Regions from separate parts of the Acetobacterium sp. KB-1 genome, predicted to be linked through region 1. Evidence: riboswitches for the same ligand, from Rfam matches in the RefSeq annotation. Region 1 holds a riboswitch; each other region holds the start of a gene.
The links. A riboswitch is a leader RNA that binds a small molecule or an ion and turns the genes downstream of it on or off. The one in region 1 is predicted to bind cobalamin.
Positions count from the first base shown of each region.

Region 2: another riboswitch for cobalamin. It lies ahead of DOZ58_RS13705 (bifunctional 2-polyprenyl-6-hydroxyphenol methylase/3-demethylubiquinol 3-O-methyltransferase UbiG); the one in region 1 lies ahead of DOZ58_RS09605 (type 1 glutamine amidotransferase).
Region 3: another riboswitch for cobalamin. It lies ahead of DOZ58_RS16170 (EutP/PduV family microcompartment system protein); the one in region 1 lies ahead of DOZ58_RS09605 (type 1 glutamine amidotransferase).

Region 1 covers NZ_CP030040.1:2,054,611-2,059,599, forward strand. The annotation lists gene DOZ58_RS09595 (response regulator transcription factor) at 1-421, opposite strand, end outside; gene DOZ58_RS09600 (hypothetical protein) at 625-1,470, opposite strand; gene DOZ58_RS09605 (type 1 glutamine amidotransferase) at 1,561-2,274, opposite strand; cobalamin riboswitch at 2,750-2,935, opposite strand; gene cbiT (precorrin-6Y C5,15-methyltransferase (decarboxylating) subunit CbiT) at 2,981-3,565, opposite strand; gene cbiE (precorrin-6y C5,15-methyltransferase (decarboxylating) subunit CbiE) at 3,558-4,184, opposite strand; gene cbiD (cobalt-precorrin-5B (C(1))-methyltransferase CbiD) at 4,172-4,989, opposite strand, start outside.
Region 2 covers NZ_CP030040.1:2,956,605-2,961,593, reverse strand. The annotation lists gene DOZ58_RS13715 (ABC transporter ATP-binding protein) at 1-268, opposite strand, end outside; gene DOZ58_RS13710 (iron ABC transporter permease) at 265-1,356, opposite strand; gene DOZ58_RS13705 (bifunctional 2-polyprenyl-6-hydroxyphenol methylase/3-demethylubiquinol 3-O-methyltransferase UbiG) at 1,359-2,183, opposite strand; cobalamin riboswitch at 2,335-2,513, opposite strand; gene DOZ58_RS13700 (flavin reductase family protein) at 2,672-3,166, opposite strand; gene DOZ58_RS13695 (MBL fold metallo-hydrolase) at 3,190-4,011, opposite strand; gene DOZ58_RS13690 (DUF5320 domain-containing protein) at 4,060-4,275, opposite strand; gene DOZ58_RS13685 (methyltransferase domain-containing protein) at 4,504-4,989, opposite strand, start outside.
Region 3 covers NZ_CP030040.1:3,517,636-3,522,624, forward strand. The annotation lists gene DOZ58_RS16160 (cobaltochelatase subunit CobN) at 1-1,757, shown strand, start outside; gene DOZ58_RS16165 (radical SAM/SPASM domain-containing protein) at 1,771-2,826, shown strand; gene DOZ58_RS16170 (EutP/PduV family microcompartment system protein) at 2,914-3,375, opposite strand; cobalamin riboswitch at 3,522-3,707, opposite strand; gene modA (molybdate ABC transporter substrate-binding protein) at 3,885-4,679, shown strand; gene DOZ58_RS16180 (ABC transporter permease) at 4,688-4,989, shown strand, end outside.

The DNA.
Region 1 (4,989 bases):
CATCATTAAGATTTAGAATCGCGCCCTTATGTTCCAGTAGGCTTACTTGGCCCTGAAAGGAGTAGGTCCGCCTAAGCAGAGCTTGAATCTTTGCCACCACCACCGCCAGATCAAAGGGCTTGGCAATAAAGTCATCGCCGCCCATGTTCATTGCCATAACAATATTCATGTTATCACTGGTCGACGAAATAAAAATAATCGGCACCTTAGAAAGCTTGCGGATTTCGCTGCACCAATGGTAGCCGTTAAAAAATGGCAGGGAGATATCCAAAAGGACAAGCTGCGGATCATAGGCCACAAACTCATCCATAATATGATGGAAATCCGCAACGATTTGGGTTTCAAGTTCCCATTTATCCAAATGATTTTTTAGTGCTTTTGCTATAATCTGATCGTCTTCTACAATTAGTATTTTATACATACCGAACCATCCTATCCTTTTCTGACCGTGGGCAAAGTAAAACACTGATGCTTTGTTGCCGCTTTGTTGCCGCTTAACTCCCATTATAAATCAAAGTAGCCCAATTTCAAAATCGATCTGAAATTCGACTGTCAGATTTGTTCTTATCGATAACGTTAAAACTCCCCATTGCATGACGGGGAGTTTTTTTGTATCGCTAAAATTTATTCCACACTCCAGGCTTCCACATTGGGGATGGAGTATTGCTGACCATCATCAGTGGTGTCGGTATAAAGGTATTCAACAGTTCCCCATACGGTTACCATTTGGCCTTCAACAAAGGGGGATTCTCCAGAGTTTAAGCGATAATAGACCTGTACCATTTGATTAGGATCATCGTTTAAATCCATGATAAAATCACAGAAGTAGTGTTGATTTTCAAAGTTTTCATAAACCTGATAAACCCGTCCCGTCATCTTGACCTTATTTCCGGTTTCATTTTTAGCCGTTTCAACTACATCGGCATAAGATAACTCTGTGGTCTGAGCTTTAAACGGATCCAATCGGGCCTTTCTCTGGACAGTCGTCTCGTCGTAATAGCCCATGTCAAAATTACCCTCGTAAATTATATCGCCATAATAATTGTAAAGCGTGCCCTGTCCATCATAACGATTATCGGTGTAATTGCCATCATATAAGAGCTTCTTATCAAGATACTCTTGTCCCGGCCCATTTAAAAGATCATTCTGATAATTACCTTCCTGTGTGAACCCATCTTCCCAAACGGTTTCTCCCATTCCCTGAAAATGGCCTTGTTCCCATGTACCGTCATAGGTCCAGGCAACTTCAGCATCATTGGAAACCGTAAACACGCCAGTTCCCTGAGGCAAACCTTTTACCAATTGGCCGTTATAGGTGCCGGTTTTTTCGCCAAATGATAAGGCTAAGGTAATTTCCTGGTTTTTTACCGACTCCGATTTATTGCCAAAAATGCTCGGAATCAGCGAGCAGCCTGACAGCAATAGCGCTAAGCCAAGGGCTGTCAGTATCAATGTTATCTTTTTCATCATACATTCCTTTCAAAACTAAATGTTTGCAAACCATTTGCTTGGTATTTACCCATTCTTTCACCAGTCATTTGTTTTTGCCAAAAATTTTTATTAAAGATCGTCAACCTCAACCATCTGTTTTAGTTGGGTCAGAAAGGCGGCCATCCACTGATTATCCTGACGGATGTATTCCGGATGGGCTAAGACCTCTTTTGGCAACTGGACATAATCATCCGGAACCATTTCATCGCCGCAATTTGCAATCAGATCATTAATAATCGGCAGGGTGTTTTCCAGGTGAAACTGAAAGCCAAAAACTCTTTTGTTATAAATGAAGGCCTGATTTTTGCAGGCGGTGCTTGCGGCAATGACCGTGGCCGCCTCAGGCAGCTCGACAAAGGTATCACCATGCCAGTGAAAAACCACCGGGTTGTCCGGAAAAAATGCAAACAGCGGTGACACTTTGGCTTCTTTAGAAAACGTGATCGGGAGCCAGCCGATTTCTTTTTGTTTGTTCTGAACAACCTTCCCGCCAATGCTATCAGCAATTAACTGACTGCCGAGACACATACCAAGGACCACCTTGTTAGCTTTTATGGCGGCTTTGATCAAATTTTTTTCGGCCCTCAGCCAGGGGTATTGATCTTCTTCATAAATGTTCATGGGACCTCCCATCACCACCAGCCAGTCAAATTCATTTACCTCCGGCAGTGCTTCATCGTTATACAATTGCGTCGAGGTAATAATACTTTGATTGGTTTTTGCCCACACTAGAATACTGCCGGGATTTTCAAAGGGTACGTGCTGTAAATAGTGAATTCTCATCTGTGACCTTCCTATCTGATTATTGATTATTATCCTTATTTTTATGCAAGTATACCATTTTAAACGCATTTTTTAAATTTTTTTATTTAAAGGCAAATAAAAAAAGCACAACCAGAACTGGATGCACTTTTTTTATTGGTACTCAGATTTTTGGCCAGAAAAATCTAAGCAGAAATGAGGAATAATATTCTATCAAAAATGTAAATTAATGAAAGCAAGGTAAATTCGGGGATGTCACACACCATCCCCGAGGAAGGGAATTAAATACTGACTTGGAGATGTCCTTCTATTCGAAGAGATTCTACTTTTGGCTAGGAGAAATTAACCAACTCCCAAGAATCACACACTTCCTGGGTTCGCTTGCAATCGTTGTCGACAACAAGACGAAAAAAAATCCTTCTCCAGTGGAGAAGGATAAAAGAATCATACTTACAAATTTAAATATAATGCTCTTACAGCCCTCTAAATCGGAGGTTGTTAAGAAATCACTACAAACAGGTCTTCTGGCTCAACAATCAACTTTCCATCTCCCTTCCCGTTAAGTTCTTAACAGTGGTTATGAGACGGTCATCATGTTTTACAGCTGCGATTACAGCAAAGGATTTACACCTTTTTCCCTTGAATATAGGACAAGTTCACTATTTAATTAAGTTTATTTTACACCAGGTTGCACTTCTTGTCAATAGCATTTTGAACCTTTGAGTCGTTAATTTAATTCAGCATCCCCAGTGATAATAAAAATCGGGTTGGCGGCCTTTAGCATCGTTAAACCACCAATGCCTTCGCCCCGGCTGATGCCCACTTGAACCAGTTCTACATTTTCAAAATACTGGTTCATCAGGGTGGTGGCCTGGGCGGCGTTCTCCAGGGTGACAAAATTGGCAATGACCCGACCACTGGCCCGGAGATTGGCCTTACACCACTGAAACAGGCCTTCCATATTACCGCCGGAACCACCGATGATGACCCGATCCACTGGCTCTTTAATTTCAGCCAGCACTTCTGGCGCCTTACCGGGGATAATGACCACATGGTTGGCATTAAAATGTTCTTTATTCTTTTTTACCAGTTCCAGCGCCGTTTCTTTGGCTTCCACAGCATAGACCTTACCATGGTCGGCGGCATAAGCTGCTTCCATAGTGAGACCCCCGGTGCCGGCGCCGATATCTACGACCACATCGCCGGGGTTTATCCCCAGCAACGAAATGGTGAGGATGCGGATTTCGCGTTTAGTCATCGGTGCCTTACCCCGAATATAGGCCTCGTCCTTGTATCCTGCTATCTTACTCATTGATGACCACCACGACTGCCAGCCCTTCCTCCTGATAGCTCAGGGCTTCTGTTACGGTTAAGCGGGTTATTTTCTCATTAGGATAGGATAACTCTTCACCAACATAAAGCAAGCTGTTTTCACAACCGACTGATTTAAGAATCCCGGCAATAAACGCAGTATTATTATTTTTGTCAGTAAGAATGCCCAGCTTTTTATTTTTTGCCAGAGCTGCCGCCAAATCCTGATCCCGGCCATGAAGGCTCATCAGCTTAGCATCTTCCCAACACATTGCCAGTTTGGCAAAAAAATACTGCAACGAACTAATCCCGGGGATGCAGACAATGTCCTTTTCCGGTACTACTTTTTTGGCATAGGTCAGCAGACTATAAAAGCCGCAGTCACCGGAAACAACCAGCGCGGTTTTCTTAGTCTTGTATACCTGGGCAACCTTTTCCATCAGCTCACTTAGGGGGGTTCCCTTGCCGATAAAAAGCATTTCTTTACCACTGGCATCAAAACTTTCAGCATGGCGGGTGCCACAGAGAATCACTTCTGCCGCTTCAATTTCTTTTAATGCGATCGGCAGTATATAATCCGGATGTCCCGGTCCCAGTCCAATAATTTTTAATGGGTACATAATCGTTTCCTCAACTCTTCTGCGTCTTTGCTTTGTCCTAAAAAGCCATGGATCTTGGAAAACAACACCACTTCCATTTCAATGGTGCCATAAACCCGATCGGTGACCTTTTTCTTTATGACCTCGGCCAGATGATCAAAATAGTCCGGCAAATTTTTGCTCAGAATTAAATCGGTTGCTTCATCGGTGGTTTTAGAGGTCATGATTTTTTCCATCGTTTTCTGGGTTGCGCCGAGCAAACCGGCGTGGGCGGTTAGAATTTCCATCCGTCCGTCGGCAACACTGCTATGGGTATTAAAAATCCCCCCAGCCAGCTTCACCAGTTTTCCCAGATGGCCAATCAGCAGAATCTTATCAAAACCCATCCGTTCAGCCTCATCCAGCATAAAACCGATATAATTACTGGTTTTTACCAGTACCTCCTCAGAAAGTCCCAGTTCCTCGGAAAAGTCTTTCCCATAATTGCCGGGGACAAAGATGATTTCTTTAAAGCCTTTGGCATGGAGCACTGAGAGTTCCAGTTTCAGGGACGCCTTAAGGGCATCTTCACTCATCGGCTCAACAATCCCGGAAGTGCCGATAATCGACAGTCCGCCTTTAATCCCCAGCTTGGGATTAAAGGTTCGTTTGGCCAGTTCCACACCCTGGGGAATGGACAGCTCGACCCGCCAACCTTTCGGTAAATCCGTGATCTGACGTGCGGCTTCAGAAGCTAAAACCGTTTTAATCTCCCGGGTAATCATCTCCCTTGGGGTCGGATTAATGGCCGGTTCACCCGGAGGAATACTGAGTCCCACTGAGGTGA
Region 2 (4,989 bases), 900 kb from region 1:
TGGTTGTACTTTGATTACTCTGAGAAACATAAGCCACTCTCTGGGCCAGCTCACTCTGCTTAAACGCTTTAATATTTTCCTGATCAATTAAGACACTCCCGCCCTGGGGCTTCAAGATTTTGTTAATACACTTAAGCAAAGTCGATTTCCCGGCGCCATTTGTTCCCAGTATCGCCAAACATTCCCCGCGCTTCATGGAAAAAGAGATCCCTTTTAAGACGTTTTGGCAAGGATAATCAAAAGCCAATCCTTCAACTTGTAAATTCAACGACGTTTACCTCCTTTAAGTAAGAGATACAAAAACAGGGGTGCCCCTAAAAATGATGTCACTGCTCCCACTGGCAATATAATGGGGGAAATAATCGTTCGGGCAAAGGTATCCGAGACCAGCAACAAAAGCGCCCCCATTAAGGCAGAAATGGGAATCAGAAAGCGATGATCCCCGCCGATTATCCGCCTGACCATCTGTGGTGCCACCAAACCGATAAACCCAATCACACCAAGAAATGATACCGTCACTGCGGTAATCATCGATGATACCAGCATCCCGCCAAATCGGGTTTGCTCGACATTGACCCCCAAACTCTTAGCGGCATCGGCACCATTGTCCAGTGCATTATAATCCCAACGCTTCATCATAAAGTAGATCATCGCAAGACCCACCACCGCAGCCAAAATATAAACCTCTGTCCAGCCAGCCCGACCCAGGTCCCCAAAGGTCCAGAAGATAGCGGCAGCAATCTGCACTGATTCAGCAAAATACTGAATCAAGGTGGTGCCTGCTCCAAAAAGAGAGCTCAGTGCCACCCCTGCCAGAACAATAGACTCCGGCGAAAAACTGCGCATTCGGGACAGCAGCAAAATTATCATGGTCGCTCCCATGGAAAAAGCAAAGGCAAAAATCGTTACCAGATAAGGATTGTTGACAATAATCGGCTGCGCTGCCGAGCTTTGCACCGTCCCAGCCCCCAATACAATAATAGCGATATTGGCACCAAAGGCAGCTGCACTGGAAATCCCCAAGGTAGAAGGCGATGCTAACGGATTTCTTAAATTATTTTGCATCACACATCCGGCCACTGCCAAACCTGCACCGGCAATAACCGCGGCCAAAACTCGGGGCAGACGAATCCGCCATACTACTACACTAGAGATTTCGGTACCAATGCTCATCAGGGTTTTGACAATGTCGGTGGGATCCAATTCCATGGCCCCACTATTCATGGCAAAAATGGCTACCACCAGCAACAAAGCGCAAAGAATGAGAATCAACACGGTTTTTTTGCCCGTGAATTTCTGGTATAATTCCAGGCTGTCGCCCTCCACCTCAATCACGGCACTTGGTTTTTTTAGCATCTTTATCTCCCGTCTATTTGAGCAGACAGAACAGACCACAGCAATTGACCGTTTTTGGAATAGTTTATATCTTCAATCTGTCCGTCTTTGCTTTTATTCTTAAGATAATCCCGAATCGTCTGTTTTGTCTCTTCATCGGTAGCCCTTAACATATGGGCATAATAATTGGTTGCTTTTTCCAGCTCCCAAATCTTTGTCTGTTGATTCTCACTATGTCGAAACTCCGGAAAAAAGCCCATATCCCATAATATATTAAAGGCGTAATATAAGGTATTCCGGTAGTCAGCGGTGCGGTTTTCTTTATTCAGTGCCACTCGTAGTTCATTTCCAATTTTATCTTCTTTGATCAGGTGTCCGCTCATAAAACAATAGCCTTTGGAGGCCTGATTCATTTTTTTTAATTCCTCGGGGCCGCTAATAGCTGGGCTCATAGAAGCAAAAACGAGATCAAAATAGCCTTCCCATCCTTCTGCGGCCAGATCCGCCTTTTCCCAGGGCATAACCTTAAACGTAAAAAAATCAGCCTTTACACTGGCAGCATTTTCCTTTGTAAAATCAATCATATTAGGGGAAATATCAATCCCCACTACTTCACAGCCCATTTTTAAGAATTCTTTGGAATAGCGCCCAGCACCACATCCGATATCCAGTACTCTCGCTCCCGGGAAAATAGCATCCTTGCTTTTTAAAAGCGACAGCACCGGATCATCAGCCATTTCCCTCTTTCCCATCTCATTAAACTCCGAAGCCCGATCATCCCAAAACTGCTGGGTTTCATTTAGATCCGTCTTTTTCTTGTTGTCAACCCATTTTTCCTCAAAAGTCATCGCTTCTCCTCTTTTCTTTTTTCATTATTTTAAACGCTTTTAATTTCTTTAATCGCTTACCCTGGGCAAACAAAAAAAGAGCTTCTTTTATTAATAAAAGAAACCCTTCCCATCTCAAGGTATTCTAAATCATGCGGCCAATCATCCCCTGGCATATTTTTTAAATCAAGGCAGGTCTCCTGACTAACAGTTCATCCTATTCTCACCTTCCCAGGCTTTAGCCCAGTGGTTTTTTAAGAATTCGTCCCTGTTCACAGTGGTGGGTCCGTGCTTTCTAAGCTTCCCTATTCTCCGATCTTCATGATCGGCACCTTGAATGATAAGTTATTAAATTAAACTCATTTGATAAAATCAACGCCCAAAATTTTTTAGGCTAACGTTTTCAATAAGTTGTCTGTGTTTTTATGTTACAAACCACTAACACGTTTTTGACATAATACCATTATAATTTTTTTATGTCAACCACAAAACTCTATATTCTGATCTGTTTATAAGAATTTTATCTGTGAAAAATCAATACAGCCATCGTCACTGACCATTTTTGAATCGGCGTGGACATACTCAATTTTTCCGACAAACATTTCGTGAGAACCGGTGACAATTGAGTCTACAATGCTACATTCAATATTAACTGGGCAATCGGCAAGAATCGGAGCATTGACAAATTTAGCTTCTTCTAAATTGACCTTCATCACCGCCAGCTTATCTTCATCGCGTTTGCTGTGGCTACCCAAATATTTAAAGGTTTCTTCATAGGCTTGATCAACCAGATTCACCACAAAACAGCCGGACTCTTTAATCAGATGATACGAATACCGTGAGGGTACAATCCCGACCATGACCATCGGCGGATCATAACTGCAGTTTCCGCAATAGCCCACCGCCAGGGCATTGTTTTCGCCATTTAATCCCCGACAAGATACCAACACCTTAGCCACTGGATTTAAACACGACTTCATATTTCCTTTTACTTTGTTCATCATTTTCTCCTTGTTCTTTTTTATTTTTAAATAATAACCCGGCTACCGGTTGCCAGATAATTAACCTGTTCTCCCAGCATCATTTTTAGGATTTGATAAGGCTCTTTCCCAGTACAATGGCAGGTGTAATAAATTATCGCAGTTTTTTTGAGTTCGTTACCAATTTCCTCAATCAATTCTTTTGCCTCCGGTTTTTTTCGGGTGCGATTATAAAGATGAAATCCCCCAATGACAACAGTCGGCTGCATATCATAGTTTGATGCCATATGATCAAGAATATTAACGACTCCCTTATGAGCACAACCTGCCACCAGCACGACCTGATTTCTTTCCCGGATGATCAGGTTCTGTTCATGACAAAAATCATCTGCCATCCGTAGCCCATCTTTTTCCATCAGCAGGTCAGCGTTGGCCGTAGAGCAACAGCGTTCTCCCTGAACATTTGAAAAAATGCACAAAGCATCATCGATGACGAAATCCGCTGCCAAAAAGATAAAGCGCGGATTAGAAAACAGTTCCTGATCCAGACCGATATAGGCCTCCCCGTCTGCTCTTTTAGAATAATGATTTTCAAAGGCTTGACCATTGATATAGATTGCGGCCTTATCATTGATCTTAAGAAATGTTTCTAAACCACCACCATGATCATAATGACCATGACTAATGACCAGGGTATCCACTTCGCAAAGGTCAACCCCCAGTTTTTTGGCATTTTCTGCAAACAGACCGCTGGCACCCACATCAAATAGCAATTTATGGGTTTCGGTTTCAATGTATAAACTCAATCCATGTTCATTTTTGAATTCTTCAGACACCGATGTGTTTTCAGCTAATGTTACAATTTTCATGCCTTCACCGGTTTCCATTCTTGCTCAATTGGAAACATCCCTTCCGTATTAATTTCCTTCGATTTCTTTACGTTGCTGATCAGTTGCTTGACCTGGTTCATCAAGATTCTCAGGTTCATGCGTCGATTTGCTTTTCGAACTTCTGCGACAACCGCAGCCACAACCTTTTCCACGGCGTTTGGCGTTAATTCCCGAGCAACGTCCCAATCCTTTTCCACTTTTTGATCCCTGACCATCCGGTCCGGTCCGATCTCTACCTGGCATTTTAAGGACTCCTTTATATCTTATTGGTATATGTTACTTATAATATTTATTATAAATCTTATAAGTAACATATGTCAATAATTATTTTGAATCATTTTAATGTTGATCGGTTAATCAAATAAACACAGCATCTGAAATAAAAATTCCCGGCGCTGTGTTTATTCTAGTTTATTTCATTTTTTCGGTCCACATTTTTACGTTTCCCAATGATCAGTAACCCCTGTGGCACTAAAGCTTCACTAAAATTTTCCCCCGACGGGAGACTGCATTTGTCTTAAAAACCCCCGCTTCAGCCCGTTCACTAACAAAAGCCGCTACCTTTTCTATCAATCCGGTGGTATCCTTACCCAAAAAGCTCAATCGCGACATCAGCTCTTCCACAGCATCCTCAACCGAGGATTCTTCCGGATGCACATCCTGTTGCACTTCAAAAGCCAGACTGTACCCCTGGGCATAAAGCCAGTTCAGATTATAAATAATATCGCTGCGCCATATTGGTATTTCTTCGCCATAAAGTTCTTTCCAGAGTTCACTGAAGGCTTCGCTGTCCCGTCGTCCCGCCCAACCGCTATAATAAACATACTTTTTTGCACAGCTCATCGCTTTTTTAAACAGCTCGGCATTATGAACCCCAGGGCACATGGAAATAAATACCATGTCAAAATTCTCCTGCCAGCCCATCTTTTTTACATCCACTTCTTCCCAGGGCATTTG
Region 3 (4,989 bases), 1.5 Mb from region 1:
AACTCAAGGGTTTACTAACTCAGTCCATCACCCATTCCTTTGAACAGGAGAATCATATTTGGGGAGAGGTTCCCAAACTCAGTCATCAGGTATCCTATATCAAAGAATCAATTGATGGAACCAGCTTGTATGCATCGCTGGTGAAAAAAGACTGTATCGATGACTATACCTATCATTCGGAAATGTTGTTGTTGATTTCTGGTTTGCTCAGCCCGACTAAAACTGCAGAACTCCAGTCGCACCCCAGTGATGTGATGGTACCGGGCATTCTGGAAGCGGCGGTGCTGGAAAATGAAATAAAAAACAACCAAAGCAGTTTGATGAGTGTTGAAAATGAATCAAGGGCCCTGATCGAGGCCTTGATGGGGGATTACATAGAGCCGGGGCTGGCGGGCTCACCCCGGGATGGACTGGGGCGGATTATGCCAACCGGGCGAAATTTTTACTTGATGGATACCCAAAAAGTTCCCACCAAATCGGCCTATGCCATTGGGGTGGAAATGGCGGATCAATTAATTCGTCAACATCAAAAAGACACCGGACAATTTCCCGAAAAGGTGGCCATGAACATGATTTCCACCGACATCTCGATGACCAATGGAGAACAGCTTTCTCAGGTTCTGGCCTTATTGGGCGTTACACCGGTCTGGAATGAATCGGGGATTGTGATGGATGTCAAGGCGATTCCATTAGAAGCACTGGGACGGCCGAGAATTGACGTGATCATCCGGATTTCCGGCGTTTTAAGAGATTCCTATCCCGATCTGATTGCCTTGATGGATCAGGCAGTGCAAATGGTGGCTGTGCTTAACGAACCAGAAAGCTTAAATTTTGTTCGCCGCAATGCCTTAAAAACAATCAATGAACTGGCAGGAACAGAAGAAGTGGCCCAGGAAACGAGGTGGCGGCGTGCCACCATGCGGATCTTTGGCGACAAGCCGGGAACCTACGGCTCTGGCGTAGATCTGGCCTTAAAAGCCAGTGCCTGGGAGTCGGAAGATGAGTTGGCCAAGGTGTTTACCTCATTTTCGGGTTATGCCTATGGCGATGGTTTAAACGGAGCGGTGTCCCATAAAGAATTTGTGGATAACGTTAAGTCGGCGGAGCTTGTTTTTGAAACCTCAGTGAGTAATCGGTATGACCTGCTTTCATCTGGCTATAGCGCTTCGGTGATCGGCGGTTTTAACATGGTCAAAAATCAGTTTGATCAGGATGCGCTCAAACAATATCACGGGACCTCCAACAATAAAGAAAAGGTAGTTATTACAACAATGGCAGATGAGCTCAATCGCATTGTCGAAGGCACCTTATTTAATCCGCTCTGGAACCGCTCAGTAATGGACAAGGGCTATCGTGGTGCCGCCGAGGTAATGCGAAAGGCGCAAACCATTTTTAGCTGGAAGTGTACCACCAAAAATGTTGATGACAGGGCTATTGATGAAATCGTTAAGACCTATCTCGGTGATCCGGAAATGGCAAGCTGGCTTAGCCAGGAGAATAGCTTTGCCATTGAGGAAATGTCAAGACGATTTCTGGAGCTCCACCAACGACAAAAATGGAATCCTAGTCTCGAGGCATTAGAAATTTTAACAAATATTTATATGAAAATTGAGGGTGATATGGAAGAGCTGATGGAAGAATCCCAGGGTGATTACCAGGGCGGGACAATCGAAATTGTCGGTCACCAGGATGTGGAAGCATGGAACAAAAGTATTCAGGAAGTGGATGCCCTGTTCGATTCAGAGAAAAGTCTGTAAAAAGAAGTGATGGGTGAGATCACAATTTTTAAGACGTGTAACGGAGGTGGTTATTATTTCAAAAGAAAGTGTGCTAATTGTCCTTTGGACTACCGGTCGCTGTAATCTGGCCTGCGAATACTGTTATGCCGGTTTAACCCATCTAAAAGCGGATATGGATTTTGAGACCGCGGCTCAGACGCTGGATCTGTTTTCCGATCATTATATGAAAATTCAGTTCGCCGGGGGAGAACCGCTGCTGAACTACCCTTTAATCTGTCAAGTGGTTTCTTATGTGAAGGAAAAAAATTACAATGCCAGCTTTCAGATGCAGACCAACGGCATCTGCATTACCCCGGAGATTGCCGTGGGCCTGAAAAAAATGAGGATTGCCTTAGGGGTCAGTCTTGATGGTCCCCCGGAGGTGAATGAGTTTACCCGGGGAAGGACAAGAGACGTGATTGCCGGGATTGGGTGTCTGGCTAATGAAGGAATCAAAATCAATCTCAACAGCGTGGTGACCAGTCACAGCATCACACAGCTTCCCAAGCTGGTCAGTTTCGCCTATTATTTGGGTAATGTAGGCGGGATTGGCCTTGATTTATTGCGGGATGCAGGGCGCGCCAGAGACCAGCGGGCGATCATCAAAAAAGCCACCCCAGAGCAAATCAAGACAGCGTTGACGAAAATGGTTGAGACTGCTGAGGAATTATATCGGCTGACTGGTAAAAAAATTGTGATCCGTGAGGTTCATGAAGCGAAGCAGCGGTTGAAAATGACCTCGTGCAACAAGGAATACTGTTATGCATCCTGCGGTAGATCCTATGTCGTGCTGCCTTGTGGCGATGTTTACCCTTGCGGATCACTAATTGAAAATCCGAAATATTTTATGGGGAATGTGGTAAAAGCGCGCCCCTTAAAAAACGTTGTCATTGTAAAGGCAGAATCGCAAGGCTGTAAAACATGTGACTATTATAGCATCTGTCCCGGGGGCTGTCCCTCGCGCCTGATCTTAAATGATGAAAAAAAACAGGACACCTCGCTGGACTGCGTGTTAAAAAAGGCCGCCTTTGAGCTGGCCAGACAATAACAAGGCTTGGTGAAGTGGGAAACGATTAAGACGCAAGTTTAGCAATCATATCGCTGTTTGAAAGTAAGTCTACGGCAGGTCGTTTGCTTAATGATCAAAAGCGACATACGCCTGAATAACCGTCTTAAGTTCAGAGACCCCTTCGCCGGTCAATGCACTTACCGGGTGAATCTTATCAGGGTGGACTCCGGCATAAGTCAGGTAGCGTAGACTTCGCTTGAGGTTACAGTGTTTATGATCAATTTTGGTAATAACCCCAATTACGGGGATGTTATAGGTACAGACAAAATTAGGTGGAACCGAGTTTTGGTGATCGGTGCTGGAATTAATTAGAATAATCAGCCCCGCATCACAGGTTACATTAATGGCCTGAGGACGAAAACAGGGTAATTCAACAAATTCGCCAGGGGTATCAATAAAATGATCAGAATAACTGACCTGCTGGGTTTTCCCATAGGTAATAAATTCATTGGTCAGCCGTAAAAATAGGGTGGTTTTACCGCTACCGATCCGTCCGATGAGGGCGATGCGATTTTTATTATTGGCCATAAATAAATCCTCCAGTCTGCAAAAAACAAAAAAACCTTTTTTAAAAAAGGTTTGCAAATACGGAGTTGTTTCCGTGACGCCTGCAGTTGATCGGTGGGGCGTCATTTCGTTTTATTCTCACATTTTGCAGCCTTCTTTGAAGCTTCAAACAGATCGTGTTTTGACAAAAATATCCTGACTCAGAGGGACATCATACACACAGCCTTCTTGGTTAACCCAATGACTGAATGCGTCCATATTCTTCTCCTTACAGTAGCAAAGAAACTGTCGCGGATTTTTACCGCGTTCCTTTTGTAAACACTTTTTCTAGTTTATTATAGTCTAAAATCGGTCAATAATCAAGCACCTTGATCATTTTTAAAAGGACCAAGGATTAATACAAGTGAAGAAATTTGGCTGCTTGCGAAGAAAAAGGGTTGGTTACTTGACATATGCCAATAACCTATTATATAATTCAAAACATATCTAAACGTTACAAAACAATACTAAAGTAATGAAAAGGAGATGTGATGAAGAGCGTTAAGAATTGGTTAGTGGTATTATTGGTAATGGGAATAATTATCAGCTTGGTATCAGGTTGTAGCAGTAAGGCTGACGGAGCGCAAGAGAAAGTTGCTGAAAGTCAAAGTCTCGCTGGTCAAATCTTGTTTGTGTACTGTGGGGCTGGCATGACCAAGCCTTTCGGGGAAATTGCCGATAAATTCAAAACAGAAACCGGTTGTGAAATGGAAGTTGTTTATGCCAATGCGGCCCAGCTTCAGAATCAGATTAAGACAACTGGTGAAGGGGATTTGTTTATTGCCGGCTCCGCTGATGAATTGGCACCAGTTAAAGATTTTGTTACAAAAAGTAAAGAACTGGTCAAACACATCCCTGTATTGGCTGTAAAAAGCGGAAACCCACTGGGAATTTCCGGCTTAAACGATCTAGCAAAAGAAGGGGTGGAAGTTGTGCTGGGTGATGGCGATGCCACGCCAATTGGTAAGATTGCCAATAAAGCGTTAACAGATCTGGGGATTTTAAGCAATGTCAATGTCATTGCCCGGGCAGCCACAGCACCGGAAATATTTAATGCCCTGTCCGTTGATGAATGCGATGCGATTATTGTCTGGAAAGAAAATGTGACTGGTTCCGCCACCGAAATTGTCAAGACAACGGATCTGGATACCTATGTCAAAAAAGTTCCGGCGGCACAATTAAGCAGCAGTAAAAATACCGAAACACTGGATGCGTTTATGACATTCTTAGATTCGGATTCTGCAAAAGCGATATGGGAAAACTATGGATACGAAGTAGTTAATTAAACGATCTGATGAGGGAACGATTTTCAGTATTTAGTTTATTTGAAATCATTACAATCGTCATTACGGTCATAGTTATTAGCTTTACCTCAGTACTGATAGTGGCAATCGTCTTAAAAGGGTTACCCTATTTGGGTCAGGCATTTTATTCAGAAGAAGTGCAATTCGCTGTTAAAATGAGCCTGTTCACCGCAAGTATATCCACAATCATTTGTATGGTGCTCGCCATTCCCACCGCATATGCATTAACACGGACTGCGTTTCCCTTTAAAAAACTGTGTCAGATGATGATTGAACTGCCATTATCGATGCC